One region of the Streptomyces sp. NPDC060027 genome, then DNA from elsewhere that is predicted to be linked to it. Evidence: riboswitches for the same ligand, from Rfam matches in the RefSeq annotation. Region 1 holds a riboswitch; each other region holds the start of a gene.
The links. A riboswitch is a leader RNA that binds a small molecule or an ion and turns the genes downstream of it on or off. The one in region 1 is predicted to bind cyclic di-AMP.
Positions count from the first base shown of each region.

Region 2: another riboswitch for cyclic di-AMP. It lies ahead of ACFWBT_RS05935 (transglycosylase family protein); the one in region 1 lies ahead of ACFWBT_RS15775 (M23 family metallopeptidase).
Region 3: another riboswitch for cyclic di-AMP. It lies ahead of ACFWBT_RS32640 (M23 family metallopeptidase); the one in region 1 lies ahead of ACFWBT_RS15775 (M23 family metallopeptidase).
Region 4: another riboswitch for cyclic di-AMP. It lies ahead of ACFWBT_RS02675 (peptidoglycan DD-metalloendopeptidase family protein); the one in region 1 lies ahead of ACFWBT_RS15775 (M23 family metallopeptidase).

Region 1 covers NZ_JBHWVI010000051.1:26,043-33,813, forward strand. Annotated here, with positions in the region: gene ACFWBT_RS15760 (GNAT family N-acetyltransferase) at 1-2,407, opposite strand, end outside; gene ACFWBT_RS15765 (HPr family phosphocarrier protein) at 2,581-2,862, shown strand; gene ACFWBT_RS15770 (GntR family transcriptional regulator) at 3,088-3,783, opposite strand; gene ACFWBT_RS15775 (M23 family metallopeptidase) at 3,981-4,745, opposite strand; cyclic di-AMP (ydaO/yuaA leader) riboswitch at 4,758-4,919, opposite strand; gene ACFWBT_RS15780 (M16 family metallopeptidase) at 5,133-6,521, opposite strand; gene ACFWBT_RS15785 (M16 family metallopeptidase) at 6,518-7,771, opposite strand, start outside.
Region 2 covers NZ_JBHWVI010000014.1:39,875-47,645, reverse strand. Annotated here, with positions in the region: gene ACFWBT_RS05955 (exopolyphosphatase) at 1-931, opposite strand, end outside; gene ACFWBT_RS05950 (DUF501 domain-containing protein) at 928-1,581, opposite strand; gene ACFWBT_RS05945 (septum formation initiator family protein) at 1,621-2,097, opposite strand; gene eno (phosphopyruvate hydratase) at 2,217-3,503, opposite strand; gene ACFWBT_RS05935 (transglycosylase family protein) at 3,852-4,550, opposite strand; cyclic di-AMP (ydaO/yuaA leader) riboswitch at 4,555-4,747, opposite strand; gene ACFWBT_RS05930 (transglycosylase family protein) at 4,931-5,899, opposite strand; gene ACFWBT_RS05925 (cytochrome P450) at 6,148-7,542, opposite strand; gene ACFWBT_RS05920 (globin domain-containing protein) at 7,590-7,771, shown strand, end outside.
Region 3 covers NZ_JBHWVI010000183.1:1,491-9,261, forward strand. Annotated here, with positions in the region: gene ACFWBT_RS32605 (hypothetical protein) at 1-282, shown strand, start outside; gene ACFWBT_RS32610 (DUF1731 domain-containing protein) at 403-1,374, shown strand; gene ribA (GTP cyclohydrolase II) at 1,352-1,996, opposite strand; gene ACFWBT_RS32620 (MarR family winged helix-turn-helix transcriptional regulator) at 2,119-2,628, opposite strand; gene ACFWBT_RS32625 (dihydrofolate reductase family protein) at 2,695-3,834, shown strand; tRNA gene ACFWBT_RS32630 (tRNA-Met) at 3,917-3,990, shown strand; gene ACFWBT_RS32635 (PP2C family protein-serine/threonine phosphatase) at 4,279-5,364, shown strand; cyclic di-AMP (ydaO/yuaA leader) riboswitch at 5,669-5,826, shown strand; gene ACFWBT_RS32640 (M23 family metallopeptidase) at 5,838-6,878, shown strand; partial or broken gene ACFWBT_RS32645 (aldo/keto reductase) at 7,212-7,771, shown strand, end outside.
Region 4 covers NZ_JBHWVI010000005.1:70,981-78,751, forward strand. Annotated here, with positions in the region: gene ACFWBT_RS02655 (thiamine pyrophosphate-dependent enzyme) at 1-571, shown strand, start outside; gene ACFWBT_RS02660 (Glu/Leu/Phe/Val dehydrogenase dimerization domain-containing protein) at 568-1,746, shown strand; gene ACFWBT_RS02665 (TetR/AcrR family transcriptional regulator) at 2,174-2,794, shown strand; gene ACFWBT_RS02670 (SGNH/GDSL hydrolase family protein) at 3,132-3,917, opposite strand; gene ACFWBT_RS02675 (peptidoglycan DD-metalloendopeptidase family protein) at 4,243-5,151, opposite strand; cyclic di-AMP (ydaO/yuaA leader) riboswitch at 5,156-5,313, opposite strand; gene ACFWBT_RS02680 (tyrosine-protein phosphatase) at 6,163-6,960, shown strand; gene ACFWBT_RS02685 (DUF6126 family protein) at 7,044-7,160, opposite strand; gene ACFWBT_RS02690 (helix-turn-helix domain-containing protein) at 7,190-7,771, opposite strand, start outside.

The DNA.
Region 1 (7,771 bases):
GCAGCACCGTCGGCGTCCCGAACAGCTCGGTCAACTCCGTGTACGCCCGGCGCAGTTGTTCCTCGTCCGCCAGGTCCAGCCGTACGCCGCCCAGGTCGGCGCGGTGCCGCAGGTGCGGGGCAGTGGTCTTGAGGGCCACGGGATATCCGATGGAGCGCGCGGCCGCCACGGCGTCGTCCGGTGTGGGGGCGGGCAGGGAACGGTGTACGTCGATGCCGTACCGCCCGAGCAGCGCCCCCGTCTCCTCGCCACCGAGCGTCAGCCCCTCCCCGCGCGCGAGGAGGTCGTCGATCAGCCGCGCCGCTCCCTTTTCGTCGATGTCCTCGTGCTCGGGCACCTTGCCGGGCTCGCCGGCGTCCAGGCGCCACTGGGCGTACTTGACGGCTTCGGAGAGGGCACGGACGGCCCGCTCGGCCGCGGGGTAGGCGGGGATGAGCCGGGAGTCCGACGCGGCATCGGCGCTCACCGCGGTGGGCGAGCGGTCGGCGGGGTGGAACCGGGCGCCGGGCGCCGCACCGGGTGCCGTGTCGGCGGCCTGGGGAGCGGTGCTCGCGGCGGCGGACAGGGCCTCGGCGAGCCCGCCCAGCTCGACGTGCACCACGAGCACGGGTTTCGCCGGAGCCGCCGCCGCGGAGGACCGGAGTGCCTCGGCGAGCGCCGCGTCGGCGGCCGAGGTCTCCCCCACCGCCGGTATGGCCGTCACGACCACGGCGTCGCAGCCGTCGTCGGCGAGGGCCTCCGCCAGCGCCCGGTGGAAGTCCTCCGCCGAGGCCGCCGTGGTCAGGTCCCGCGGCGGAAGCGGCCTGAGCCCTTCGGCGAGACACGCGTCGTACGTCAGAAGCCCCAGCGACTCGGAGTTCCCGAGGATCGCCACCCGGGGTCCCCTGGGGAGCGGCTGGCGTGCCAGCAGGAGGCCCGCGTCGACGAGTTCGGTGATCGTGTCCACCCGGATCACTCCGGCCTGGCGCAGCAGCGCGGAGACGGTGGCGTGCGGCAACCGGGTGGCCCGTACGGCGTGCCCCTGGGGAGCGGCCCCGCCGTGCCGGGCCCCCTGGACCACGACCAGCGGCTTCGCGGCCGCCGTCCGCCGCGCGAGGCGGGTGAACTTGCGCGGGTTGCCGATGGATTCGAGGTACATCAGGGCGACGTCGGTGTCCGGGTCGTCGTACCAGTACTGAAGGACGTCGTTGCCGGACACGTCCGCCCGGTTCCCGGAGGAGATGAAGGTCGACACGCCGGTCACGCCCGTGACGCCGCCGCCGCGCCGGTGCAGCCGGGACAGCAGGGCGATACCGATGGCACCGGACTGCGCGAACAGGCCGATCCGGCCGGGGCGGGGCATCTGGGGGGCGAGCGAGGCGTTCAGGCGCACCTCGGGGGAGGTGTTGATGACTCCGAAGGCGTTGGGCCCGATGATGCGCATCCCGTACGTGCGCGCGTGCCGCACGAGTTCGCGCTGGCGCTCGCGCCCTTCGGGACCGCTCTCGGCGTACCCGGCGGAGACCACCACGAGTCCCTGCACCCCGTGTTCGCCGCATTCCGTGACGACCTCGGGGACGTACGCGGCGGGCACGGCGACGACGGCGAGGTCGACGGGCTCGGCGATGTCCCGGATGGAGCGGTGGGCCGGGACTCCGTCGAGTTCCTTCTCCTGGAGTGCCGTGTTCACGGCGTACAGGCGCCCGGTGAACCCGGCTCCGCGCAGGTTGTCGAGGACGCTGCGGCCGACACCACCGGGTGCGCGCCCGGCTCCGATGACGGCGACCGAGCCGGGGGCGAGCAGCCGCTGCACGGACCGGGCCTCGGCGCGCTGCTCCCGCGCGCGCTGCACGGCGAGCGACCGGTCGGTGGGTTCGAGGTCGAACTCCAGGCGTACGACGCCGTCCTCGAAGCTGCGCTTCTGGGTGTACCCGGCGTCCGTGAACACCTTGATCATCTTGTTGTTGGCGGGCAGCACCTCGGCGGCGAAGCGGCGGATGTCGCGCTCGCGGGCCACGGCCCCGATGTGTTCGAGCAGGGCCGAGGCGACGCCTCGGCCCTGATGGGCGTCCTGCACGAGGAAGGCGACCTCGGCCTCCTCGGCGGGTGAGGACGCGGGTCGGCCGTCGGCGTCGATCCGGTCGAAGCGCACGGTGGCGATGAACTCGCCGCCCACCGTGGCCGCGAGACCCACTCGGTCCACGAAGTCGTGGTGGGTGAACCGGTGGACGTCCTTGGCGGACAGCCGCGGATACGGCGCGAAGAAGCGGTAGTACTTCGACTCGTCGGACACCTGCTCGTAGAAGCTGACCAGGCGCTCGGCGTCGTCCACGGTGATGGGCCTGATGCGCGCGGTGCCGCCGTCACGCAGCACCACGTCGGCCTCCCAGTGAGCGGGGTACTCGTGCCGGTCCGACGAGGTCTGCATGGGCCCCAGAGTACGGCTCGCGTACGACAACGGCGCGAGGCAGTCTGTGGAGACGGACGCCGGAGCGAGCCGCGGTCCGCCGTCGCCGTGGACGGACCAGGGACCGTCCGGGCACGCTTCACGATATGGGACACTGGTCTAGACAACCCGGAACACCCGAAGGGCAGCATCACATGGCTGAGCGCCGCGTCAACGTCGGCTGGAACGAGGGCCTCCACGCCCGCCCCGCCTCCATCTTCGTCCGGGCCGCCACGGCCTCCGGCATCCCGGTGACGATCGCCAAGGCCGACGGCAACCCCGTCAACGCGGCCTCCATGCTCGCGGTCCTCGGCCTGGGGGCCCAGGGTGGCGAGGAGATCGTCCTCGCGTCGGACGCCGAGGGCGCGGACGCCGCTCTCGACCGCCTGGCGAGGCTCGTCGCCGAGGGGCTCGACGAGCTCCCCGAGACCGTCTGAGCCCACAAGGCACCCAGGACACGTACGGCCGAGCCGCGCCACCCCTTCTCCGGGCGGCGCGGCTCAGCCGTTTTCCGCACCCCGTTCAGGAATTCCCCGGCGGCACGCGCGACCCGCGCCGCGCGGCCACGAGAATAGCGCGCGCCCGAATTCCTGGCACGCGAACAAAAAGGGCATCAGAAATAGGCCCCTGCCGAATATCCCTCTTTGTATACGGCGCCTGTGTTAATGACGCGGGCCCGTCATGTTTACGGGATGTTGCGAAGTTCTCACACGTTCCGGCCGATCTCCGCCGCCGGGAAAGCGGAGCCGGTGCGCGGCCGTCGCACGCTCGGCGTGCAGGGCCGTGATCGCGCGGGCCCGCTCACTGTCGCCGCGGGCGACCGCGTCCACGATGCCACCGTGCTCCGCCCAGGACTCCGCGGGGTTGGCCGGCGCCTCCACCGAGTACATCCAGGCGATCTTGTGTCGCAGCTGGGCGAGCGTGGAGGTCAGCGCCGGGCTGCCGGACGCCTGTGCGAGCGTCTCGTGGAACCAGCCGCCCAGGGAGCGCAGATCCTCGCTGTGGCCCCTCCTGGAACGCTCCTGCCCCAGCCTGACCAGGCCCCGGAGCACCTTGAGGTGAGCCTCCGTGCGCCGCTGGGCGGCCCGCGCGGCCCCCAGCGGCTCCAGCAGCATGCGCATCTCCAGGAGGTCCGCCGCCTCCTGCTCGGTGGGTTCCGCGACGCACGCGCCCGCGTGCCGGCGGGTGACCACGAAGCCCTCGGCCTCCAGCGTGCGCAGAGCCTCGCGCACGGGGACGCGTGAGACGCCGTAGCGCCGCGCGAGCAGTTCCTCGGTCAGCCGGCCGCCACGCTCGTAGACACCCGCGACGATGTCGTCACGGATCGCCGTGCATACCGAGTGCGCCGGAATACGCATGACCGGACCTCCGCTTTAATCCCCGCGAAACGCCATCGATTGACGCTTGTTCAGTGACTCTATTGCAGGAAGCCGGAATTTCCGATGGCAGGCCTGAATCCATGGATATTTTTTGGACAGACGCCCTCCGGAAACGATGATGCCCCGGCTCGGTGAGCCGGGGCATCGAAAGCGGTGGAGAAGCGGCGAAGCGGTCGTCAGACGTTGACGCCGTGCGAACGCAGGTACGCGACCGGGTTCAGGTCCGAGCCGTACTCGGCGGTCGTCCGGGCCTCGAAGTGAAGATGCGGTCCGGTGGTGTTGCCGGTGTCCCCGGAGAGAGCGATCTGCTGCCCCGGAGTGACCGTCTGGCCGACGGACACACCGATGGACGAAAGGTGGCCGTACATGGTGTACGTGCCGTCGTGCATCTTGATCACGACTTGATTGCCGTAGGCACCGCCCCAGCCGGCCGTGACGACCGTGCCGGAGCCGACGGCGTGGACCGAGGTGCCGGATGCGGCGTGGAAGTCGACGCCGGTGTGGCTGCCGGAGGACCAGAGGCTGCTGCTGGCCTGGTAGCCGGTGGAGACGTACGAACCGGTGATCGGCATGACGAAGGTGTTCAGGCGCTTGCGCTCGGCCTCGCGGGCGGCGCGCTCCTTGTCCTCGCGAGCCTTCGCGGCCTGCTCGGCGGCGTGCTTGCGGGCGGCCTGCTCGGCCTTCTTCCGCGCGGCGGCCTCGTCGGCGGCGCGCTGCTGCGCGAAGGCCTGGGCGTCGATCTGGTCGGCGACCGAGTCGCCGATGGTGATGGCCTGGGTCAGCCCGGTCCGCTCGACGAAGGATTCCGCGGCGAAGGCGGGGGCGGCCAGGGTTCCGATGACACCGGTGGTGGTCAGTGCCGCGACGCCGACGGCGCTCGTGGTCGTGCTGTGCACCCGGTTCGGACGACGATGCTTCCCGGTGCCACAGGTGAACGCCATGTAGGGGCTGGTCCTTTCCTTCCCTCTCGCCTACCGGGTTAGCTGACGGGTTCGGAGCAGGAAGGTCTCCTACGGACTCCCTCCGGGGAGGGCGTCCGATTCACCCCAGGGACTACGTGTGGGTCCCCGGCTCCCCATGGCTCGCGCCACGCGGGGACTCGGCGATGACTGTCCGGTGCCGCGGGCGCGGCGCACTGCCTGACGAACAGTCGGCCCGACGCTAGACGGGGTGACATTCGAACAACAAACAGATCACGGTTTTTGTAGCGCATCCCACAGGGCAGAAGGGCAACCTCCATACCAATACGGACATCTTGGGGACGAAGTCCGGGTAAAAGAGAGCCCTGGTGACTCTTCAGTCACCAGGGCCCCTCGGTCGCGCGGGCTCTACTCGGCGGCCACCACGCTGACTTCACCGATTCCGAGAGCCTTGACGGGCTCCTCGATCTGCGCGGCGTCGCCCACCAGGACAGTCACCAGACGGTCCGTCGGGAAGGCGCTCACGGCGGCCGCGGTGGCCTCCACGGTGCCGGTGGCGGCCAGTTGCCGATAGAGCGTCGACTGGTAGTCGTCCGGCAGGTACTGCTCGACCTGGTCGGCGAGCGTGCTCGCGACAGCCCCCGCCGTCTCGAACTTGAGGGGCGCCACGCCCACCAGGTTCTGCACGGCGATGTCCCGCTCGGCGTCGGTCAGCCCCTCGGCCGCGAGGGTGCGCAGCACCTTCCACAGGTCGTCGAGCGCCGCACCGGTGTTCGGGGTGTCCACGGAGCCGCTGATGGCGAGCATCGCGACGCCCGTGCCGTCCGGCGCGGCGCGCAGGACCTGACCGAACGCCCGCACGCCGTAGGTGTAGCCCTTCTCCTCGCGCAGGACGCGGTCGAGACGCGAGGTGAGGGTGCCGCCGAGGCAGTACGTGCCGAGCACCTGGGCCGGCCACACGCGGTCGTGCCGGTCGGCGCCGACACGGCCGATGAGCAACTGCGTCTGGACGGCGCCGGGGCGGTCGACGATGATCACGCGGCCGGTGTCGTCGGCGTTCACCGGCGGCACGGGACGCGGCTCGGCGGACGAACCGGTCCAGGAGCCGAGTGTGTCGCCGAGCAACTCGTCGAGGTCGACGCCGGTCAGGTCGCCGACGACGACGGCGGTGGCCGTCGCGGGGCGCACGTACTTCTCGTAGAAGGCGCGTACGGCCGCGGAGTCGATCTTCTGGACGGTCTCCTCGGTGCCCTGGCGCGGGCGCGACATGCGCGCGCTCGCCGGGAACAGTTGCTTGGAGAGCTCCTTGGCGGCACGACGGGCCGGGTTCGCCGTCTCGTGCGGGATCTCGTCCAGCCGGTTGCGCACCAGCCGCTCGACCTCGCTGTCCGCGAACGCCGGTGCCCGCAGGGCGTCGCTGAGCAGGCCGAGCGCCTTGGCCAGGCGCGAGACGGGCACTTCGAGGGACAGGCGGACGCCGGGGTGGTCGGCGTGCGCGTCGAGCGTGGCGCCGCAGCGCTCCAGCTCGGCGGCGAAGTCCTCGGCCGAGTGCTTGTCGGTGCCCTCGGAGAAGGCGCGCGCCATGATCGTGGCGATGCCGTCCAGGCCCGTGGGCTCGGCCTCCAGCGGCGCGGCGAGGATCACCTCGACGGCGACGACCTGCTGGCCGGGGCGATGGCAGCGCAGCACGGTCAGGCCGTTGTCCAGGGTGCCGCGCTCGGGAGCGGGAAAGGCCCACGGCTTGGGGCTGCCGGCCTGGGGCTGCGGATGGAAGTCCATGGTGGCGAGCTCGGTCACTTCGCCGCCTCCTCGTCGGTCTCGTCAGCGGCGTCGGTGGCGTCGGTGGCGTCGGTCGTTTCGGGTGCGGTCGGCTCGTAGACGAGCACCGCGCGGTTGTCGGGGCGCAGGCGGGCCTTGGCGACCTCCTGGACCTCCTCCGCGGTGACGTCGAGAACGCGCTGCACGGCGGTCAGGGCGAGCTGCGGGTCACCGAACAGGACGGCGTACCGGCACAGTTCGTCGGCGCGGCCCGCGACGGTGCCGAGCCGGTCCAGCCACTCGCGCTCCAACTGGGCCTGCGCGCGCTCCATTTCCTCGGCGGTGGGGCCCTCCGCGGCGAACCGGGCGAGCTCCTCGTCGACGGCGGCCTCGATGACCGGGACCTCGACGTCGCCGGACGTCTTCACGTCCAGCCAGCCCAGGGAGGGCGCTCCGGCGAGGCGCAGCAGGCCGAACCCGGCCGCGACGGCGGTGCGGTCACGGCGTACGAGCCGGTTGTAGAGGCGGGAGGACTCGCCGCCGCCGAGGACGGTGAGCGCGAGGTCGGCCGCGTCGCACGCGCGCGTGCCGTCCTCCGGGAGCCGGTAGGCGGCCATCAGGGCGCGCGCCGGGACCTCTTCCTCGACGACCTCGCGCAGCTGCTCGCCGATGGTGTCGGGCAGCGAGCCGTCACGCGGGGCGGCCTTGCCGTCGTGTCCGGGGATGGAACCGAAGTACTTCTCGACCCAGGCGAGCGTCTGCTCCGGGTCGATGTCCCCGACGACCGACAGCACCGCATTGTTCGGCGCGTAGTACGTGCGGAAGAACGCGCGGGCGTCCTCCAGGGTGGCCGCGTCCAGGTCCGCCATCGACCCGATCGGGGTGTGGTGGTACGGGTGGCCCTCGGGGTACGAGAGCGCGGTGAGCTTCTCGAACGCGGTGCCGTACGGGACGTTGTCGTAACGCTGCCGGCGTTCGTTCTTCACGACGTCGCGCTGGTTCTCCATGGACTCGTCGTCCAGTGCCGCGAGGAGCGAACCCATACGGTCGGCCTCCAGCCAGAGGGCGAGCTCCAGCTGGTGGGTGGGCATGGTCTCGAAGTAGTTGGTGCGTTCGAAGCTCGTCGTGCCGTTGAGCGAGCCGCCGGCGCCCTGCACGAGTTCGAAGTGACCGTTGCCGTGGACCTGCTTGGAGCCCTGGAACATCAGGTGCTCGAAGAGGTGGGCGAGTCCGGTCCGGCCCTTGACCTCGTGGCGCGAGCCGACGTCGTACCAGAGGCACACCGCCGC
Region 2 (7,771 bases), on a different contig from region 1:
ACGCGATGCCGTCGAGGATGTCGTGCTCGCTCACGACGACCTCCCGGGCCCCGGTCCGCTCCATGATCGAGAGCAGCACGAGGGCACCCGCGGCGATCACGTCGACGCGCCCCGGATGCATGGAGGGGACGGCCGCGCGCTCGGCGTGGGTGGAGCGCAGCAGCCATGCGGTGATCTCGCGGACCCGGTCGACTGAGACCCGGGAGTGGTGGATCCTCGCGGAGTCGTAGGCGTCGAGGTCCAGCGCGATCGCCGCGATCGTGGTGACCGAGCCGGCCAGCCCGACCAGCGTGCGCGCCTCGCGCAGCGGGACCGTCTCCCCGGCGAGGTCGAGGGCCGCCTCGATGTCGGCGCGCATGGCCGCGATCTGCTCCGCGGTGGGCGGGTCGGTCACGGCACCGTCGTGCACGAGGTGCCGCTCCGTCATCCGTACGCAGCCGATGTCCACGGAGCGTGCCGCGTCCACCCGGTCGGCCCCGACGACGAACTCGGTCGAACCGCCGCCGATGTCCACGACCAGGTAGGGCTTGGCCAGGTCGTCGCGCCCGGTCAGCTCCTTGGTCGCCCCGGTGAAGGAGAACTCCGCCTCCTGGTCCCCGGTGATGACCTCCGGCTCGACGCCGAGGATGTCCAGCACCCCGCGCACGAACTCGTCCCGGTTCTCGGCGTCCCGGGAGGCGGAGGTGGCCACGAACCGCAGCCGCCGCTCGGCGCCGTGCTCCTTGACGACCGCCGCGTACTCACGGCACGCGGCGAACGTCCGCTCCAGCGCCTCGGGGGCGAGCCGGCCGGTGCGGTCGACGCCCTGGCCCAGCCGGACGATGGTCATCCGCCGGTCCAGTTCGACGAGTCCACCCGTCCGCGGGTCGGCGTCGGCCACCAGGAGCCGGATCGAGTTCGTACCGCAGTCGACGGCGGCGACCCGGGTCACTGGTCGTCCTCGCCGGACCCGGCGGACTCACCCGGCTCACCCGGCTCACCCGACCGAGCAGGCTTGAAGGCGAAGTGGCCGGCGTCGGCGCCCTCTCCGGACCTCTCCACCTGCCGCTCGTCGCCGGACGGCGGGCCGGGCGGCGTCACGCACGCCCCCTTGCGCCACCACTCCGGCAGCATCGCGATCGCCTCGTCGCCGAGCGGGTTCACGCCCGGCCCCGCGGCCAGCGAGTGGGCGACCAGGACGTGCAGGCACTTCACCCGGTCCGGCATACCGCCCGCGCTCGGGAAGCCCGCCAGCACCTCGATGGCGTCACGGCGCGCGATGTAGTCCTCGTGGGCGGCGCGGTAGGCCGCGGCCAGTTCGGGGTCGGTGGCCAGCCGGTCGGTCATCTCCTTCATGACCCCGTTGGCCTCCAGCGTCCCGATCGCCGACGCGGCCCGCGGGCACGTCAGGTAGTACGTGGTCGGGAACGGCGTCCCGTCGGGGAGGCGGGGGGCCGTCTCCACCACGTCCGGCTGACCGCAGGGGCAGCGGTGCACGATCGCGCGCAGCCCGCGCGGCGGCCGGCCGAGCTGCTGCTTGAAGGCCTCGACGTCGGCGTCGGTGGGCTCGGTGCGCGGGGTGGTGGGCGGTGGCGTTTCCATGCCGTGAGTCACGTGTCTTTCTGGTCAGTTCATGGGTCGTCACTGGTCGGCGGCGTCGGACTTGTCCACGCCGTCCCAGACATTGGCGTACCAGGGGCGGTCGGTGGTGCCCTTGTCGGCGCGGGCCTGCTTCGCCGCGTCCGGGTCGATCACCACGTAGCCGGTCTCGCCCGGCATCACATAGTGCAGCCGCTGCCGGATCTGCTGCTCGGCGTACGCGTCGTCCTGCCAGCGCGCCTTGAGGTCGCGCAGCTGCTCGACCCGCTGCCGGGCCTGCTCCCGCTGCCGCTCCAGGTCGGCGACCTCGGCGCGCTGGGAGACGTACTGCCGCATCGGGTAGGCGAGGGCGACGATCAGGGAGCACAGGACGAGGGCCAGCAGCGCGGCCCGGCCGGTCAGCCGGGAGCGGCGCGCCTGCCGCTTGGTCTGGGAGCGGTAGACCCGGGCCGCCGTCTGCTCGCCGAGCAGCTTCAGCCGGGTCGAGGTGGAGAACCGGTCCCGGTCCTTCACGGCCATGAGTCCCGCCTCCCCAGTACTGGCCCGTCGGTAGGGGCCCGTCACGCGCGTACGTCCCCGCACACGGTACGGGACCGAGTGCGGGGACGTACGGACGACGCTTCCTGAGCCTTGCGGGGTCAGTCCTTGAAGCGGGGGAACGCCGAGCGGCCGGCGTACACCGCGGCGTCGTCGAGGATCTCCTCGATGCGCAGCAGCTGGTTGTACTTGGCGACGCGCTCGGAGCGGGCCGGGGCGCCGGTCTTGATCTGGCCGCAGTTGGTGGCGACGGCCAGGTCGGCGATGGTGACGTCCTCGGTCTCGCCGGAGCGGTGGGACATCATGCACTTGTAGCCGCTGCGCTGGGCGAGTTCGACGGCGTCCAGGGTCTCGGTCAGCGAACCGATCTGGTTGACCTTGACGAGCAGCGCGTTGGCGGTGCCCTCCTCGATGCCGCGGGCCAGGCGCTCCGGGTTGGTGACGAACAGGTCGTCGCCGACGATCTGGACCTTGTCGCCGAGGCGGTCGGTGAGGACCTTCCAGCCGGCCCAGTCGTCCTCGAAGAGCGGGTCCTCGATGGAGACGAGCGGGTAGGCCGCCACGAGCTCCTCGTAGTACTCGGTCATCTCGGCGGCCGAGCGGGACTTGCCCTCGAACTCGTACTTGCCGTCCTTGTAGAACTCGGACGCCGCGACGTCGAGGGCGAGCGCGACCTGCTCGCCGGGGACGTAGCCGGCCTGCTTGATGGCCTCGACGATGAGGTCGAGCGCGGCACGGTTGGAGTCCAGGTTCGGGGCGAAGCCGCCCTCGTCGCCGAGGCCGGTGGACAGGCCCTTGGACTTCAGGACGGACTTGAGGGTGTGGTAGACCTCGGTGCCCCAGCGCAGGGCCTCGGAGAAGGACTCCGCGCCGATCGGGGCGATCATGAACTCCTGGATGTCCACGTTCGAGTCGGCGTGCGACCCGCCGTTCAGGATGTTCATCATCGGAACGGGCAGCAGGTGCGCGTTCGGGCCGCCCAGGTAGCGGAAGAGCGGCAGGTCGGACGCCTCGGAAGCGGCGTGCGCGACGGCGAGCGAGACGCCGAGGATGGCGTTGGCGCCGAGCGAGCCCTTGTTGTCGGTGGCGTCCAGGTCGAACATCGCCTGGTCGATCAGGCGCTGCTCGGTGGCGTCGTAGCCGACGAGCTCCGGGCCGATCTGCTCGATGACGGCGAGGACGGCCTTCTCGACACCCTTGCCCTGGTAGCGGTTCGGGTCACCGTCGCGGAGCTCGATGGCTTCGAAGGCGCCGGTGGAAGCGCCGGACGGAACGGCGGCACGACCCGTGCTGCCGTCGTCGAGGCCGACCTCGACCTCGACCGTGGGGTTGCCTCGGGAGTCCAGGATTTCCCGGGCTACGACGACGTCGATGGACGGCACGAGCATCTCCTTCTGGGATGTGACGCGGGTACGCAGGACTTGCCAGCCCTGCGGGATGAGCCTAACCGGCCCGGGGGGATCGGCCAGCCGATCGACCACCCCTTGGGCAGAACTGAGGGTACATATTGTTCCTGAACGGAACAAAAAAAGAAATGAAAAACCCCGCTCCGGTGCATGCGGGGGAACAAGCACCGGAGCGGGGAGCCCGTGGGGACGGGGACCCTCACCGGGCCTTCCACATGGAGGCCCGGCCTGTGAGGGGAGCTGTCGTTCAGCGCGAGTGAGGCTGCGCGCGGCCCGGCTGCGGTCGCCGTCCGCCGAGGGCGACCATGGGGGGCCGGTACGCGGCCGTGCTCAGCCGAGGTGCAGCTGCTGGCCCGGGTAGATGAAGTCGGCGTCGGCGACGACGTCCTTGTTCAGCTTGAACAGCTTCTGCCAGCCGCCCTTGACGTGCTTCTTCTCGGCGATCGAGCTGAGGGTGTCACCCTTGACGACCTTGTACTCGCCGTCGCCCTTCTTGACCTTCTTGCCGGTCGGGGTGGTGACGGTCTTCTGGGCGGCCGGGCGCTCCGCGGAACGGGAGGCGGGCTGCTCCGTCGTACGGGTGGTGCTGCCCTGCGAGGCGCTCGACGAGGAGGGGGCCGACGGGGTCGACGGGGTCGAGGTGTCACCGCTGTACGCGGCGCTCGACAGGCCGACGCCGCAGGTCGGCCAGGCGCCCTTGCCCTGCCCGGCGAGGACCTTCTCGCCGATGGCGATCTGCTGCGACTTCGAGGCCTGGTCGGCGGTGGAGGCGTAGGCGGTGCCGCCGTACGCGGCCCAGGTGGAGGCCGAGAACTGCAGGCCGCCGTAGTAGCCGTTGCCGGTGTTGATCGACCAGTTGCCGCCGGCCTCGCACTGGGCGACGGCGTCCCACTCGGAGGCGGTGGCGGCGGAGGCGTTGCCGGCCGCCATCAGCGGAGCGGCGATGGCGACACCGGTGACACCGGCGAGCGTGGCGACGCGGGTGGCCTTGTTCGGACGGCGGTGCTTGCCCTTGCTGGAAAACAGCATGGAGTGATCCCCTCACCGACGCCTGCGAGGTGAGCTGTCGGGTTCGGGCCGGTTGAGTTGCCCGGCCGCGTGTCTTCGGTCCCGTCTCCAGGACGTCCGACACGCGACTTAACCCCAAGCCGTTCCGGATGTCTCTCAACTCCCGGACGCGGCGCTTACCTTGGGTCCCCCGCTCCTGCCTACGGCGCATGACGCGACGACTGTTCCCGTACGGCCGCTGGCAGGATTCGGCGTTGTGACCGTCGGGGCCCGCTGTGGCGAGCGGTCACGACCGTAAGCAGTCGATCGGCGGAATTTCAAAGACGATCAGGGCTTCTGAGACCCATCTCTCACTCGCGCCAAACCGGACATTCCACAGCTAACCGTGACGTGAACTCCCGCTACTTTTCGACCGTTTCGGTAGCAACAGACAGGCTCTGACCGGGAACGATGAGGTCGGGATCGGCCCCGACCGTGTCCTCGTTCGCGACGTACAGGCCGCCCCATCCACCTTCGAGGTCAAGGGCGTCGGCGATGCTCCAGAGACTGTCCCCGTCGTCCACGACGTACGAGTCGTCCGTGGCGTCGCGCGAGTCGCTCGAGCCGCGCGAGGCGTGCCGCCCGGCGGCGCTGTCGGTGCGGTCGTCGGCCGCGCCGGCCGACGCGTCCTCGTCGGCACTGCCGCCACGGTGCCGCCCGGTGCTGGCGCTCGCGTCGTCGGAGGCATCCGAAGAAGCGCCGTCCTGACCCGACTTGTCCGACTTGTCGTCCTTGCCGGTCGCCTTGTCCGAGCTGCCGGAATCCTGCGAGGCGCTGGGCTTCGCGGTGTTGTCGGTCACGTCCGGGGAGTCGCCCGAATCAGCTGAACCGGACGGGATGGATGAAGGGGATGAGTTGGGCGTAGTCGACAATCCGGACGAAACGGAGCCGCTCGACTCGCTCCCGCCGGCCGACGAGTCGCCGGCCAGGCCCGTGTCGACACGCACGTCGCCCGAGTCCGCGCTCAGCCCGGAGAGCGGTCCGCAGGTCGGCCAGGCCGCGAGCCCCTGGTCGTCGAGCACCTTCTCGGCCACGGCTATCTGCTGCGAACGGCTGGCCTGGTCGGCTCTCGGGGCGTATTCGAGACCGCCGTACGCCTCCCAGTCGTCCTGGGTCAGCTGTAGCCCGCCGTAGTACCCGTTGCTGTTGTCGGCGCTCCACGCGCCGCCGCTCTCGCACTGTGCCACCCGGTCCCAGGTGGTTCCGTCGGCCGCGCTCGCACTCGTCGCGGCGAGCAACGGGATGGCGATCGCCGATCCGGTCACCCCTGCGGCGACGATGAGGGCCGGGGCCTGACGGGGGCGACGGTGACGGCCGTTCCCGGAGAGCATGCGGAAGCCTTTCGCGTGACAGCAGGTGACAACGGGCCTCCTGCGAAGTAAGAAGCGCAGGTGCCGCGTTGATGGGTGAACGTAGCCGGAGTCGAACGCTTGTCACAAGTCGATGCAGTACAGATCACGTGAAGATCACAGATTTGATGGATCATCATGTTCCGGTAGCCGGAAGGGTGCTCTTTCCGGTATTCGGAAGAACCCCCTCGACAGGGGTGGCGAAGGGTCACCGATGGACCGATCAAGGGCTATTTGACCGGGGTGAACTCCACCGGAAGCGTGCGCAATCCGCGCATAATGAGCCCTCCACGCCAACGCAAATCAGCCGGATCTCCCGCAAGTCGGAGGTCGGGGAGGCGGGTGAGGAGCGTGCCGAGCGCGGTCTGCCCCTCCAGACGGGCCAGCGGCGCGCCCAGGCAGTAGTGGATGCCGTGGCCGTAGCCCACGTGCTGATTGTCACGCCGTGCGAGATCGAGCGTGTCCGGCCGCTCGAACCGCTCGGGGTCGCGGTCCGCGGCGGCGAGGACCACGAGCACGGGATCGCCGGCCGCGATGTCCTGCCCGCCGATCCGCACGTCCTCGGTCGCGAACCGCCAGGTGGCCAGCTCCACGGGCCCGTCGTAGCGCAGGAGTTCCTCGACGCCCGTCTCGAGCAGTCCGCTCTCCCCGGCCGCGAGGGAGGCCTGGAGACGGGCCCGCTGCTCGGGGTGGGTGAGGAGGGCGTGCATCCCGTTCCCGATGAGATTGACCGTGGTCTCGAAACCGGCGAAGAGCAGGATGAAGGCCATCGCGGCGGCCTCGTTCTCGCTCAGGTGCTCGCCGTGGTCGGAGGCGCGGATGAGTCCGGAGATGAGGTCCTCGCCGGGTCCGGGCACATCGGACAGCGCCTCGCGCTTGCGGTGGATGAGCTCGGCGAGATAGCCGCGCATCTTCTTGACGGACCGGGCGACCCCGCCCCGCGGCCCGCCGCCGTGCCGGATCATCATCCCCGCCCAGTCCCGGAAGTCGTCCTGGTCCTCGCGGGGGACGCCCAGCATGTCGCAGATGGCGTAGATGGGGAGCGGGAAGGCGAACTCGTGGATGAGGTCGGCCGAGCCCCTGGCCGCGAACTGGTCGATGAGCTGATCCGTCAACTCCTGCACCCGTGGGGTGAATTCGGCGACACGCCGGGGGGTGAAGGCCTTGCTGACGAGCCGCCGCAACCGGGTGTGGTCCGGCGGATCGATGTTCAGCAGATGCGTCATCAGCTCGGCCTTGCGCTCCCCCGGAATCCCGGTCCTGCCCTTCGCGTGCGCGGGTTCGTCGTGATGCGCGGGATTCTTGGACAGCCGCTGGTCGGCGAGCGTCTGCTTGGCGTCGGCGTACCGCGTGACGAGCCAGGCCTCCACTCCGCTGGGCAGCCGGGTGCGGTGCACCGGCGCGTGCTCCCTGAGCCAGGCGTAGGCCGGGTAGGGATCGGTGGCGAACTCCCAGGTGAAGAGTTCGGGGGCGGCGCTGGCGGGGGATTCGTGCTCGGTCACCCCTCGACGGTATCCGCAGGACGCGGGGACGCCCGGGCCGACCGGCGATCGGGGCGGTACCGGGGAGGCCCGGCGGCGACGGCGAGTCCCCCCTGCCCTTTTCACCCCAGGCTGTCCAGACATGGCCGACTGTTTGACTCGGCCGCTCGGCACCTCCCTACATTCACGCAGTGGACCCCGAAATACTCAGATCCAGCTTCGCGGTCGTGGAACGACGGGCCGAGTTCGCGGTCAAGTACTTCTACTCGCATCTGTTCCGCCACAACCCCGAGCTCCGCGGGCTGTTCCCGGCGGACCTCCCGCAGGACATGGAGCGGCAGCGGGACCGGCTCTTCGCGGCGCTCACGTTCGT
Region 3 (7,771 bases), on a different contig from region 1:
GGAGGCAATTACGTGGACGTTCGGATGGTGACGCGTGCCTCCAATCCGTTCTGTCACGTCGGCGCCATCGACGGTGCCTTTTCGATGCATCTGACGAAGAGCGGGAATTGGTCCATCATTTCCGGGACGCACCGGCTGATGCCGAACCACTACGTCTACATCTACAACGGCGGCAGGGTCACCAACGTCTACAAGCGCACGTACGCGAATCCCGCGTGCCTGATCGGTTCGGCTGCCTGCCCGGTCGCGGACCTCACCGGCTACTACGGCACGTTCTCGTAGCCGGGTGCGGATCCGGCCCAGGACCAGTGCCTGGGCCGGGTACGACGCTTGCGGAGGCTCAGATTTGAACGCGTTCAGTTTTCTGCGCTAGGCTCGTCGCAACACAGGCGGGGGAGACTGATGAAGGTAGTGATCCCCGGGGGAACCGGGCAGGTGGGCGCGATTCTGAAGCGCGCGCTGACCGCAGAGGGTCATGACGTCGTGGTCCTGACCAGGCGGCCGGTGCGCGACCGTGAAGTCCTCTGGGACGGCGAGACCCTGGGCCCCTGGGCCGAGGTGATCGACGGCAGCGATGTCGTGGTCAACCTGGCCGGGCGCAGCGTCAGTTGTCGCTATACCGCGGCCAATCTGCAGGCCATGATGGACTCGCGTGTGCGCTCCGCCACGGTCGTGGGCGAGGCGATCGCGGCCGCGGCCCGGCCTCCCCGGGTCTGGCTGCAGATGAGTACGGCCACTGTCTACGCCCACCGCTTCGACGCACCCAACGACGAGGCGACCGGCGTGCTCGGCGGCACCGAACCCGGCGTGCCGGGCTACTGGGCCTACAGCGTCGAGATCGCCAAAGCCTGGGAGCGGGCGCAGGAGCGGGCCGAAACCCCGAACACGCGCAAGGTCGCCCTTCGCTCGGCGATGGTCATGAGCCCCGATCGGGGCGGTGTCTTCGACGTCTTGCTGCGGCTGGCGCGGCTCGGCCTCGGCGGCCCGGTCGCGGGCGGCGCGCAGTACGTGTCCTGGATACACGACCACGACTTCGTTCGCGCGGTCGAGTTCCTGGCCGACCGGGACGACCTCGCCGGGCCGGTGAACCTGGCCGCTCCCGTCCCTCTGCCCCAGCGCACGTTCATGCGCGCGATGCGAGCGGCGTGGGGTGTCCCGGTGGGCCTGCCCGCGACGCGGTGGATGGCGGAGGTCGGTGCGTTCGCGCTGCGGTCGGATACCGAACTCCTGTTGAAAAGCCGCCGTGTCGTTCCCGGCCGCCTGCTCGATGCGGGCTTCGCCTTCGATCACGGCCGATGGCCGGAGGCCGCCGGCGACCTCGTGCGGCGAGTGCGCGGCGGGAAACGGAGCGTCAGCCCGTCGAGAGGCCTGTGAGCTCGGTGAGTTCCGTCAGCGGGAGCGTGTGCTGGGTCTGGAGGACCTTGGCGCGCAGGTAGCGGACGTTGTGGGCGGTGGTGAAGACGCCCGTCGGGACACGGTGGGAGACCGTGATGCCGAGTTCGCGGAGCTGTTCGGCCTTGTCGGGGTTGTTGGAGAGCAGGTCGAGGGAGTCGATGCCGAGGGCCCGGAGCATCTGGGCGGCCGCCGTGTAGTCGCGGTCGTCCTCGGGCAGGCCGAGGGCGGCGTTGGCGGCGTAGGTGTCGAGTCCCTGGTCCTGGAGGGCGTACGCGTCGAGCTTGTTGTAGAGGCCGATGCCGCGGCCCTCCTGGCGCAGATAGAGAAGGACGCCGCCCCGGTCCGCGATCTGCTCCACCGCCTCGCGCAGCTGCGGTCCGCAGTCGCAGCGGGCCGAGCCGAAGACGTCGCCGGTCAGGCACTCGGAGTGCAGTCGCACCAGGGGGTTCGGGCCGGGCTCGCCGAGGACGACGGCCAGGTGTTCCTTCTCGTCGTCGAGGCCGTGGAAGGTGACGAGTTCCGCGTCGACGGAGTAGCCGTCGCCGAAGCGCAGGGGCACGCGGACGCGGGTGCGCACGGTGGCGGTGGGATGGTCGCGCATGAGTCTCTCCGTCCAGCGGGTTCGTACGAGATGGTGCTTCAGATTTGAAGCACTGTCCTGGGAGGAGACACTACATCTGCTTAAAACTTCAAGCAATGGGGTTCACGTCCCCCTCGCGCCCCTCACGAGGAGCAGGAACGCCGCCGCCACGGCAGATCTTCCCCGGATGCCCCGGAATTCCCGTCCTGGATCGCCCGCGTGATGGTTCCGCAGATCTCGTCCAGCTGTTCCACCTGCTCAGGCGTCAGATGGTCGAAGATCGCCGTCCGCACCGTCTCGACGTGTCCCGGCGCGACCCGCTCCAGGAGGGTCATGCCCTCGTCGGTGAGGACGGCCATGTGGCCGCGCTTGTCGGTGGGGCAGCCCTCCCGGCGTACGGTGCCGTCCTTCTCCAGTCGCGTCACCGCGTACGTCAGGCGGCTGCGGGTGATCTTCTGGGCCTCGGCGAGGTCGGTCATCCGCAGCCGCCGGTCCGGCGCCTCGGACAACTTGGCCAGGATGGAGTAGTAAAGGTGGGGCATTCCCGCCTCGGCCTGCAGCCGGCGGTCGATGGCGTCCTCCAGGAGGGAGGTCGCGGAAAGGTACGAGCGCCAGGCGCGCTGTTCGGCGGCGGAGAGCCAGCGGGTCGTCATGGACTCAGTCTAGGTATTGTTTAAAAGTTGAACCACTGTGCCCGTGCGACCGGAGGATGCGCCCCGATGCCCCGTCCCTACGTCCTGTTGTCCGCCGCCGTCTCCCTCGACGGCTTCCTGGACGACACCGGCCCCGAGCGGCTGCTGCTCTCGGGTGCGGCCGACTTCGACCGGGTCGACGAGGTGCGGGCGTCCAGCGACGCGATCCTGGTGGGCGCGGGCACCCTGCGTACGGACAATCCGCGGCTCCTGGTCAACTCCGCCGACCGGCGCGCGGCCCGCGTCGCCGCCGGCCGCCCCGAGTACCCGCTGAAGGTCACCGTCAGCGGCTCCGGCGACCTCGACCCGAAGGCACAGTTCTGGCACACGGGCGGCGAAAAGGTCGTCTACACGACCGGCGAGGGCGCGCGGCGCGCAGCCGCCCGGCTGCACGGTCTCCCCGGCGTCGACGTCGTCCCGACCGGCCCCGGACTCGACTGGCGCGCGCTGCTGGAACACCTCCACGACGTACGGGGCGTGCGCCGCCTCATGGTCGAAGGGGGCGGGAAGGTCCACACCCAGCTCGTGCGCGAGGGCCTGGCCGACGAACTGCAGCTCGCCGTCGCCCCCCTCTTCGTCGGGCAGCCGGACGCGCCGCGGCTGTTCGGAACGGGCACCTATCCCCCCGGCCGGATGCGGCTGGCGGAGACCCGGCCCGTCGGGGATGTCGTGCTCATCCGGTACGTGCCCACCGCGCCCGGCACCGACTCGCTCGCCTCCGCGGCGGACCGGCGGTGGCTGGAGCTCGCCTGCGAGCTGGCGGCGCTGTGCCCGCCCTCGGAGACCGCGTTCAGCGTGGGCGCCGTGGTCGTCGCGGCCGACGGGACCGAGCTGGCCCGGGGCCACTCCCGCGAGGGCGACGACCCCGTCGTGCACGCCGAGGAGGCCGCCCTCGCCAAGATCGACCCGGCCGATCCGCGGCTGGCCGACGCCACCGTCTACAGCAGCCTGGAGCCGTGCGCCCGCCGCGCCTCCCGGCCCGCGCCCTGCGCCCGGCTGATCCTCGACGCCGGTGTACGCCGGGTCGTGACCGCCTGGCGCGAGCCCGACACGTTCGTCGCGGACGCCGACGGGAACGGGCTCCTCGCCGCCGCGGGCGCCGACGTCGTCGTCCTCCCCGAGTACGCGGAACACGCCAAGGCCCCCAACCTGCATCTCCTCGGCTAGCCCACCCCGCGGCCTCACTCATGGGGCGCGTTTGAACGCGTGTGCTTCGGGTCCCGCGGATGGCGTACACTGGTTTCAACGACGCGGGGTGGAGCAGCTCGGTAGCTCGCTGGGCTCATAACCCAGAGGTCGCAGGTTCAAATCCTGTCCCCGCTACTGAAGACCAAGGGCCGGAACTCGGATTCACGAGTTCCGGCCCTTGGTGTTGTGCCCTCCGGCCGGTTCTCTCCGGGATCGTTCCCCTTCCCGGCCGGTTCTCCGGACCGGTCCCCTTCCGGCAGCCGGCGATCCCCCGGTCGGGCCACACGGGTCGCCCGCCGTCCCCGCTCCGGGTCTTCTGGACGGGTGGGGCAGCCAGGAGGTGAGCAGCGATCCGGAGAACCGCATGACCGCGCCGACAGGTCGCCGCCCGGTCTGCCCCGAGGCGCCCGGCTGCCCGGTCCGGTGGGAGCGGCTCCCCGCCGGATCTCCTTCGCGCGCACCCTGCTCCGGACCCTGCCGGTGCTGCTCCTCGTCGGGGGGATCATCTACGACTACTTCACGCCGTCGGCCTTCACCGCGGCCCCCCTCTTCACGGCCGCGCCCCTGGTCGCCGCGCCCCTCTACTCGCTGCGCGGCACCGTCGTCACCGGCGTTCTCGCCGTCGGCACGGTGTTCCTGGTCCACCACCTGCTCGACATCGTCCTGAAGGTCGACGCGGTCACCGAGTCGGTCACCGTGGCGACGGCCGCCGTCCTCGCGGTCCTCATCAACATCCTCGTCCGGCGCAGCGACGAACGGCTCGCCTCTGTACGGGAGATCGCCGAGTTCGCGCAGCGTGCCGTGCTGCCCGAGCCCGACCCGCGGATCAACGGCCTCGACGTCGCGGCGCGGTACGAGGCGGCGCAGGCGGACGCGTTCATCGGCGGTGACCTGTACGCGGTGCAGGACTCGCCGTACGGCGTGCGGATGGTCGTCGGCGACGTACGCGGGAAGGGGATGGCCGCCGTGGCCGCCGTCGCCGTGGTGATCGGGGCGTTCCGGGAGGCGGCCGAGCAGGAGGAGTCCCTGGAGGCGGTCGCACGGCGGCTGGAGCGGGCGCTGACGCGCCCGGGCACCCGGCACGAGAGCCCCGACGCGTTCGAGGAGTTCACCACCGCCGTCCTCGCGGAGATCCCGTACGACGAGGACATCGTGCGCATCGTCAACCGCGGCCATCCGCCGCCCCTGCTCCTGCATCTCGACGGCACACTCGTCACGCTCGCCGCCGAGTCCTTCGCGCTGCCCCTCGGGATGAGCGAGCTGGGGACCTGGCCCGACCGCGTGCTGACGGCCCGCTTTCCGCGCGGGGCGACGATGCTCCTGCACACCGACGGTCTGTCCGAGGCCCGCGATCCGCGCGGGGAGTTCTACGATCCGGCCGCGCGGCTGGCAGGACGGGTCTTTCCCGGCCCCGACGCGCTGCTGACCGCCCTCGCCGAGGAGGTCCGCCGGCACACCGGCGGCGCGCTGACGGACGACATGGCGCTGCTCGCCGTCCGGCGCGTCTGAGGTGGGCCCGCGAGCGGGTTCATGGGCTGCTCTGGGCGGCCGTCACCCGCGACGCGTACGGTCTTCTCGGCCGTTGTCACGAGGAGTGATCGGACAGTGCCCCTCCGCATAACGACTGACACACCGTCAAATAAATCCGTGTCGAGGTCACGTGGTCAACTCGCCCGTTTTTCATCGTCCATGACCCCAAAGTCCTGGCCAAAAGCTGTTAATGATCAGTCGGAACAGCTTGGAATCCGGTGCCTGAGTCTATTAACGTTCGATAACGCAGCGCGGTCGTCCCAGCCGTCACAAGAGACGGCTCCGTGCGCACGTGCCGAATCCTGCAAAGGAACCGGGGAACCACCTACTTGGGGTGAATCGAGCGTATTACGCCGTGGAAGCACGGTGGTTATACGCGCGTAGGAGACCTTCCTGCTCCGAACCCGTCAGCTAACCCGGTAGGCGACAGGGAAGGAAAGGAGTGCGCCCACGTGGCGTCCAACCGGCCTGCTCAGCCAACCTCGTTCGCGCCGAATGACACTCACACCTTCGGCTATGCCTCCGGCAAGGACGAGGGAACCTGGGAAGAGTGGAACCCCACCGAGGATTCCGTTCTTCCCGTCCGCGGCCGGCACCGCGTAGGCAAGCAGCGCGGTGGAGGACTCGCCCGCAGCTCGACCGTTCTCGGCGTGGGTGTCATAGCCGCCGTCGGTGCGGGTGGCATGGCCACCGCCGCGCCGGGCAAGGCGCCCGTCTCGATCTCGCTGCCCGACCTGTCGTCGGTCACCGAGTCCGCCAAGGCCCTGATATCGGACGGCGGATCCAGCGCTCCCAAGGGTTCCACCACTCCGCTCACGAGCGCCGGTCTGACCAGCGTCGACACGGCCCAGGGCGCCACGGACGCCGGTGAGGCGCTGCGCGCCCGCATCATGCAGCAGGCCGAGTCGCAGCAGAACCAGGTCGACACCGCCGCCCAGCAGGCCGCCCAGGCCGCCGCCGCGAAGAAGGCCGTCGCGCTCGCCGCCAAGCAGCAGGACGACGCGGAGGCCAAGGCCGCCGCGGTGAAGAAGAAGGCGGAGGACGCGGCCAAGGCGGAGGCCGAGGCCGAGCGCCTCGCCGAGCTCGCCAAGAGCTACTCGCTGCCGACCTCCTCGTACACCCTGACCTCGACCTTCGGCGAGGCCGGCTCCATGTGGTCCTCCGGGTACCACACCGGACTGGACTTCGCGGCGCCCACCGGGACGCTCATCAAGGCGATCCACAGCGGCACCATCACGGAGGCCGGCTGGGCCGGATCGTACGGCTACCGCACGATCCTCACCCTCGACGACGGTACGGAGCTCTGGTTCTGCCACCAGTCGTCGATCAGCGTCAGCGTGGGCCAGAAGGTCGCCACCGGTGATGTCATCGGGCGCGTGGGTGCGACGGGCAATGTCACCGGGCCGCACCTGCACCTCGAGGTGCACCCCGGCGGCGCCGCCACCGGCATCGACCCGATGGCGTGGCTCCAGGGCAAGGGCCTCAACCCCTGACCCGTACGGCCTCTGACCCGTACGGCCTCTGACCCGTACGGCCTCTGACCCGTACGGGCTCCGACCCGTACGGGCTCCCTGGCCGTACGACCCTGAGCCGTACGCGCGCTGATCCGTACGAGCGACCCCTCGTGCCCGAGGTTTCGTGATCCGTGTGCTCGCGGTGCGTGCGGCTCCTGGCCGTGCGCGCGGCTTTCCTTTTCTCCGGCGGTCCTGACGACACCCCCCCGACGTCAGGGCTGCCGGTCCGGCGTGTGCGGACGCGCGCTCTCACCAGGCCCCGCAGGAGTGGGTGCGGAATACATGCATCAGGTGGGGGCGTTGACGTCGGGCATGACTTCTCTTCGCAAGCTCGGTTCGTCCGACCTCGAGGTCTTCCCGCTCTCCCTCGGTGGCAACGTCTTCGGCTGGACGGCCGACGAGACCCGGTCCTTCGCGGTGCTCGACGCCTACGCGGCCGCCGGCGGCAACTTCCTCGATACGGCCGACTCCTACTCGTCGTGGTCGAGGGCAACGAGGGCGGCGAGTCCGAGACCATCATCGGCAAGTGGCTGAAGACCCGTGGCAACCGCGCGGACATCGTGGTCGCCACCAAGGTCAGCCAGCACCCCGCGTACCCGGGGCTGTCCGGCGCCAACATCAAGGCCGCGGCCGACGCGTCACTGCGCCGCCTGGGCACCGACCACATCGACCTCTACTACACGCACTTCGACAAGCCGGAGGTGCCGGTCGACGAGATCATCGGCGCCCTCGACGAGCTGGTGACGGCGGGCAAGGTGCGGCACATCGCCGCCTCCAACCTCTCGCCCGAGCGGCTCCAGGAGTCCCTGGAGTTCTCCGACCGCGAGGGCCTCGCGCGCTATGTCGCGCTCCAGCCGCAGTACAACCTGGTC
Region 4 (7,771 bases), on a different contig from region 1:
AGTCCTGCGGGCGGCGCGGAACGCCGAGACCGCACGGCGCGACGCCCGCTGGATCCCGTACCTGCGGGCCGTCCGTTCCGTCCTCGCCGAAGACGCCGTGATCACCTCGGACAGCGCCCAGTGCTGCTACTACGGAGCGCTCCCGCACCTCCCGCTCGGCCCCGAGGGCCGCTATCTTCACCCGACCGGCTTCGGCACACTCGGCTACGCGCTGCCCGCGGCGATCGGCGCCAGGACCGCCTGCCCCGACCGCCAGGTGGTGGCACTCAGCGGGGACGGCGGCCTCCAGTTCACGGTGCAGGAACTGGCGACCGCGGCACAGCTCCACCTCCCGCTGCCCGTCGTGGTGTTCGACAACGGCGGCTACGGGGAGATCCGCGACGAGATGGCCGCCCGGGGCGACACCCCCACGGCGGTCGACCTCGCACCGGTCGACCTGCCCGCCCTGGCCCGCGCCTACGGAGGACAGGGCACGCACGCGTGCAGCCCGGACGAGCTGACCGCCGCGCTCACCGAGGCACTGCGCACCCCCGGCCCCACCCTGATCGCCATCCCCGAGGAGACCCGATGACCGCCCCCCTGATGACGCTCACCTGGACGGACCATGTCACCGGCCGCCCGGGCTTCCTCGTCGTCGACCGGCTCGTGCGCGGCGTCTCCAGCGGCGGTCTGCGGATGCGGCCCGGCTGCACGCTGGAGGAGGTCACCGGGCTCGCCCGGGGCATGACCATGAAAGAGGCTCTGCACTACAACCCCGAGGGCCGGTACATCCCGCTGGGCGGCGCCAAGGGCGGTATCGACTGCGATCCCCAGGACCCGGCGGCGTACGGCCTGCTGGTGCGCTACCTGCGCGCCATGCGCCCGTACATCGAGGCTTTCTGGACCACCGGCGAGGACCTCGGGCTCACCCAGGACCTGGTCGACCGGGCGGCCGAGGAGGCCGGGCTCGTCTCGTCCATCCAGGCCGTGTACCCGCTGCTCGACGACGAGACGGCGGCCCGCGGACGGCTCGCGGACGCCTTCGCGGTCGAGGTGGACGGCATCGGCCTCGACGAACTGGTCGGCGGCTGCGGCGTCGCCGAGTCGGTCCTCGCGGCCCTGGACCGGGCCGGGGTGGAGTACGCCGGTACACGCGTCGCCGTGCAGGGCCTCGGCACCATGGGCGGGGCCACGGCGCGCTTCCTGTCCCGTGCGGGGCTCAGCATCGTGGCCGTCGCCGACGTCAAGGGAACGATCGCGAACCCGGACGGCCTCGACGTCGAGGCGCTGCTCGCCGGGCGGGACGCGTACGGGACGGTCGACCGCGGGGTGCTGCGCGCCGCCGACCGTGAACTCCCCGGTGACGCCTGGCTGTCCGCCGATGCCGAGGTTCTGGTGCCCGCCGCCGTGTCGTACGCGATCGACACGACGAACCAGCAGGCGATCAGGGCCCGTTGGATCGTGGAGGCGGCCAACATGCCCGTCCTGGCGGACGCGGAGACCCTGCTCGCCGCGCGCGGGGTCACCGTCCTGCCGGACGTGGTGGTCAACTCCGGCACGAACGCCTGGTGGTGGTGGACGCTGTTCGGCGACATCGGCGCCGACGCGGACGAGGCGTTCGCCCACACCCGGCGCTCGATGCGCGCCCTGATCGACCAGACGCTCGCCCGCGCCGAGGCCGACGGCACGACGCCGCGGGCCGCCGCCCACGCCATCGTCACCGACCGGCTGCCGGTCATCGCGGAGCGGTTCGGGTGGTACGGATGACGGCCGCGTAGCCACGGCCGCGTAGCCCCTGAACACCCGCCCCGCGTCCCGTCGTCGGGGTGCCGTCGAGGACCTGGCGGTCGACTGGCTCGCCCGTACGCGCCTGCCCAAGTCCGTCCACGACGCCGGATGGTCCGCGTTCGGGTCGACGCTGGAGTACGAGGCCGCCCGATACGGGAGGCCGCCCGGTACGGGCCTGCCCTCCGCCGGATCGGCCGCTCCGAACCCACCGGCCAGGGGTGTGCTCACGGTGCGGCGTGAAGGACGGCCCCAGGCCTTCAGACGTCCGCGTACGGACGTGTCGGGCGCACGGAGCCGTCCTGAGGCCGGCCGCAGCCGCCCGAACGGGCCGGACCGCCGAGGGAGCCGAGGAAGGCGTCAACTCCCTCGGGGTCTCTCCCGAGGGGGCTCTGTGTAGGGTTGCCGCGTGGCGAGAGTGCGGTTGAGCGTGGCGGAGCGGCGTGAGGAGTTGTTGCGGGCCGCCGTCGAACAGATCGAGGCGCGGGGCGTGGCGGCGGTACGGATCGCCGACGTGGCCTCGTCCCTCGGGGTGAGCAACGCGCTGGTGCTGTACCACTTCTCGACGAAGGAGAAGCTGGTCGCCGCCGCGTTCACCTACGCGGCCGAGGACGACCTCGCCCATCTCCGCAAGCTGCTCGGCCGCCGTACGACCGCCCTGCGACGCCTCCGTACGGCCGTGCGCTGGTACGCCCCGACCGGCCAGGCAAAGGGCTGGCGCCTGTGGATCGAGGGCTGGGCCGCCGCCCTGCGCGAGCCCGCGCTGCGCGAGGTCACCCGCGATCTGGACAGGCAGTGGAAGGCCGCGATCACCGAGGTCATCGCGGAGGGCGTGGCCGCGGGCGAGTTCCGCTGCCCGGACCCCACGAGTGCGGCCCTCCGGCTCACGGCGCTGCTGGACGGCCTGGCCGTCCAGATGACGGCGTACGACGGCGCCGTGTCACGGGCGCGGACCCAGGAGTGGGCGGACGAGGCCCTCGCCCGCGAACTGGGCCTCGAACGCGAGGCGTTGGTGGCGGCGGTGCGCTAGGGCAGGGCACGGTTCCCCAGTTCCGTGCGCCGGTGCCCGTGCCCCACTTCCGTGCGCCCGTGTGTGTGCCCCACTCCTGTGCGCCGGTGCCCGCGACCCACTTCCGTGCGCCGGTGTCTGTGCCCCACTCCTGTGCGCCCGTGCCCGTGCCCCACTTCCGTGTGCCGGTGCCCGTTCTCGTGTGCCCAGCCCCGCTGCCCCGTCCGCGCCACTCCGTCGCCGTCACCTCACCGGTCGGCCCGGTCCGTCCCGGGCGCCGTCGCCCGGCCTGCGCCCGACCGGCCGAGTCGGCCCGTACCCTCGCCGCCTGTGGCGCCGCGACGGAGGTCGTCGCGGCTCAGGCCACCGACTCGATGCGCATCTTGATGTCGTCCGGTGACAGGGCACCCTTGGCCGCCACGTGGTCGCCCGAGGACTCCCCGCGCAGCCGCCGTCCGATCCACGGCACCAGGTACTCGCGCGCCCACTGGATATTGTCGCGCCGCATCTCGAGCGTGCCGCGCGGCGGCAGGGGCGGCCAGGGCTGATCCGGGTCGGCGGGCACCTCGAGGCCGAGCACCTGTCCGGCACGGAGCGCGACCCGGGTGTGGCCCTCGGGCGAGAGGTGCAGGCGGTCGCCGTCCCAGGCACGGCGGTCCTGGATCGTCTTCAGGGACCAGAGGTCGAGGACGGGACAACCGTAGCGGTCCGCGATGGCCCGCACATGTCCGTTGTACGTGGCGATCTTGCCGCGCAGATGCTTGAGCACGGGGACGCCACGGGTGTCGAAGCCGGTGGTCACCATGACGGTGCCGACGGCGGAGGTGAGGTCGATGATCGCGCGCTCGAAGCGCTCCGCGACCTCGTCGGGGTCGGTGCCGGGCCGGATGATGTCGTTGCCGCCCGCGCAGAACGAGACCAGGTCCGGGCCGAGTTCCTTCGCCCGCAGGAGCTGGGTCTCGACGATCTGGTCGAGCAGTTTGCCGCGCACGGCGAGATTGGTATAGGTGAAATCGCCCTCGGGACGCCGGTCCGCGAGAAGGACCGCGAACCGGTCCGCCCAACCGACGAAGGCCCCGTCGGGCCCAGGGTCGCCGACGCCCTCGGTGAAGCTGTCCCCCACCGCCACGTACGACCCGATCACTGATCTGTTGTCACTCTTCGAATCGTCTGCCACATCGAGCAATGATTCACCCTCGGATGTGAGCTACGCGACCGTAGGGAGGGGTTGACGTGCGGTGAGATAGGCCACTGGCCAAGTATTGGTCAACTCCGGAATAGGGCTCCGATCAAGGCTGTTGAGGCAGCGACCACCCACGGGCAGCGGAAATCATGGGAATCGCCGCGCGGCGGTCACGCGCCTTGTACGGGAAACTCCGAAGGCCGGACCCCGGGGATCGTGGGGTCCGGCCTTCGGAGACAGTCCTGCCGTCAGGAGCAGGGCTTGGCTTCAGGAGCAGGGCTGGGCGTCAGCCGACGGTGACACCGTGCGCGCGCAGGTACGCGACGGGGTCGACGTCCGAGCCGTAGTCCGGCGTGGTGCGGACCTCGAAGTGCAGGTGCGGTCCGGTGACGTTGCCGGTCGCGCCGGAGAGGCCGACCTGCTGGCCCTCGGTCACGCTCTGCCCCGCCGAGACGGACAGGGACGACATGTGGGCGTACTGGGAGTACCGGCCGTCGGCGTGCTGGATGACGACCTGGTTGCCGTAGGCGCCGCCCCAGCCCGCGGAGACGACCGTGCCCGCGGCGATGGACTTGATCGTGGTGCCGGTCGGGACCACGAAGTCCACGCCCGTGTGGTAACCGCTGGACCACATGCTGCCCGCCAGCTTGTAGCTGGTGCCGAGGGTGGCGCCGTCGACGGGCAGGGTGTAGCCGGAACTGCTGCTGGCGGAGGCCGCGTTGGTAGCCGTGGTCACCTTCTCGGCCTTGGCCGCGGGGGCCTTCGCCGCAGGGGCCTTCGTCGCAGGGGCCTTCGTCCGGGTGGACGAGTGGGTGGCGCCGGCGAAGGCGGCCTTCTTGCCGAGCGACAGCTTCAGACCGGGGTGGATCAGCGACGGGTCGCTGCCGATGGCCGAGCGGTTGTCGGAGTAGATCTTCTTCCAGCCGCCGGTGACGTTCTGATCGTCGGCGATCTTCGAGAGGTAGTCGCCGGACTTCACCGCGTACGTCTTCGTCGTGGCGACCTTCTTGGCCGCGGGAGCGGCGGTCGCGGCCTTCTCGACGTGCTGCGCGACGGCGGTGGCCGGGGTCGCGGCGTGGGCGCCCGTGGCTCCCATCAGAGGCAGCGCGAGCGCGGCGCCACCGGTGCCGGCCACGGCGATCGAGCGGGTGAAACGCAGGGACTTCGGACGGCGGTGCTTACCCTTGGCGGGCATGACGAATTCCTCTCCGGCGCCTGCGAGGTGAGCTGTCGGGTGCGGGCTGGAGATGCCCGGCCACGCTGCTGCGCGGCTGTACCCCTAGCCTGTTCCGGAGACCGGACCAGGCACGGAACCTGTGGGTCCCCCGCTCCTGCCATGTACGGGTGAGTGTGCGGATTCCGGGCGGCGGCAGGATTGGGCGTCCGTCCGGATTGAGGCAGAACGTAAGCGAGATGAGAGCGCGTCGACAACTATGTGCGGTTTCTGTGCGCTCACCTTTCTTGATCCATGCGGGAATTGCCGTCACCCTCTGTGGAATGACGATCTTTACGGCCCCTCAACCCGCCCGGGAATGCGGGCGGGTTGAGAAATGGGGACGGCAACGCATCGTCACGAATATGACGCTCCTCACGCGACTCGTCCCACGGTGCCTTATTTCAGGGACAGTTGGAATGAAGGCGCTATTTCGGACAGAACAGTCACATGCGACGTCGGTGGATATCCATCACATCCAGCCCCTCGCGGAGTCCGATCCGCACGCCGTGATGCGACGACGCCCCATCTAGGACGATTTGACGGCTTTAGTAGCACTTGTGCACTTATGTCGGAAACCAGCTCGCCCATCCGGAGCCATGCGGCCGGACCGGCATGGCGCCCCCTCGGCGCGGCGGGGGCGCCGCGCGTGATCCCCGGGCCCGGTGCGGGCGCGGCGGCTCGTAGCGTTCGGTGACGCGCGCCGTGGCCGCCGCACGGTCGGAGACGTGTGTCGCGTGACCGGCACTCACCCCGGAACGAGGCCAGGTCCGGGCATCCGCGCCGATCTCGGTCATCGGCCCCGGCGGCGTCGAACAGGCCCGATCGGGGTCGACATGATCATGGGTGCCTCGTCCTGAAGCCTGCGGCTGTGGACAACTCATTGCCTCAGGAACCCATGTCGTATCGTCGAGAGCGCGAGCCGAAGACAACCGCCGACGAGTCGCCCGAGTCCAGCCGGGCGACGCCGACGGCCGAATGGGAGGAGCCCCCGTGACGCAGCAGGTCCCGTCGACCGAGCCCGAGCTCGGCGGAGTGCGCAACTTCCGCGACGTGGGCGGACTGCCCACCGCGGACGGCCGACGAGTGCGCTACGGGCACCTGTTCCGCAGCGGCCACCTCGCGCACGCCACGGAGGAGGACGCCGCGTTCCTCGCCTCCCTGGGGCTCCACACGATCTTCGACTTCCGCAACGCCGCGGATCAGAAGCTGGAGGGCCCGGACGTCGAGCTGCCGGGCGTGCGGAACGTGAATCTGCCCCTGTCCGACCCGGCCGACGGCAGCGAGTTCTGGAAGATGGTCCGCGACGGCGACCTGGACCAGCTGCACGCGATCCTCGGCGACGGCAAGGGCGCGAACCGCATGATCGGCTCGTACCGCAGGATCATCAAGGAGCGCACGGCCGAGCACTCCCAGGTGCTGCGCGCGATGGCCGAGGACAGCGTGCCCGCGCTGATGCACTGCGCGGCCGGCAAGGACCGCGCCGGACTGTCCATCGCCATCACCCTGCTCGCCCTCGGTGTCGAGCAGGACGCGATCGTGGCCGACTACCTGGAGTCGAACGCCGCGCACCGCCGCTACAGGGTGCACCGCACCAACTCCTCGGCCTCCGCGTACTCCCCCGAGATCATGGAGCTGCTCAGCCCCCTGTTCGACGCGCGCGCGGAGTACCTGACGGCCGCCTTCGAGGCGATCGAGGAGACCTGGGGCAGCGTCGACGTCTACCTGGAGCAGGGCCTGGGCATGACGCCGGAGCTGCGGGAGCGCCTGCGCGAGCGACTGCTGGACTGAGCCGCGCGCCGGGCCCGGGCACGTCCGCCGGTTCCCCGCGCCGGGCCCGGGCGTCGGCCTGTCCCGCGCGCCCGGCCGGTGCGCTACTGGTTCTGCGCGCCCAGCGTGAAGAGCAGGTAGATGAAGGCCGCGAAGAGGTGGCCGACGGCGACATAGATGATCAGCCGCACCCACAGGGCGCGCGGGAACTTCTCCTCCATGGAGGGCCGGCGGGGTTCCGTGGGTTCGGTCATGACGTCTCTCCCGAGGTGGGGTGGGCGGTCGCCGGGCCGAGGCACAGCGCGGCGACGGGGCTCTGCAAGAGGGTGTGTACGAAGAGGAGCTCGGCCCCGTCGCGCTCGACGGCCGCGATGCGGTGCGGGGTGAGCGAGTCGAAGTGGGCGCTGTCCCCCGGCGCGAGCACGTGCGCGGCGTCCCCGAGGCGCAGCCTGAGCCGCCCCTGGAGAACATACAGCCACTCCTCGCCGGGGTGGACGCGCACGATGTCGCCCTGCGAGCCGTACGGGACGTGCACGCGCAGCGCCTGCATGCCGCGGCCGGCCGCGCCGGCCTGCCAGTAGGTCCAGCCGCCCGCCGGGGCCGGGTCCATGTCGGCGGCCCGCACGATCGCGTCACGGTCGGCGACCGTCTCGCCGAGCAGTTCGGAGACCGTCGTACCGTAGACGCGGGCCAGCGTGAGCAGCATCGGCAGCGAGGGCTGGCGCTGCCCGGTCTCCAGACGGGAGAGATGGGCTGGTGAGAGTCCCGCGGCACGGGCCGCGGCCTCCAGGGTGAGGGAGCCGGCGCGGCGCAGCGCGCGGAGCCGGGGCGC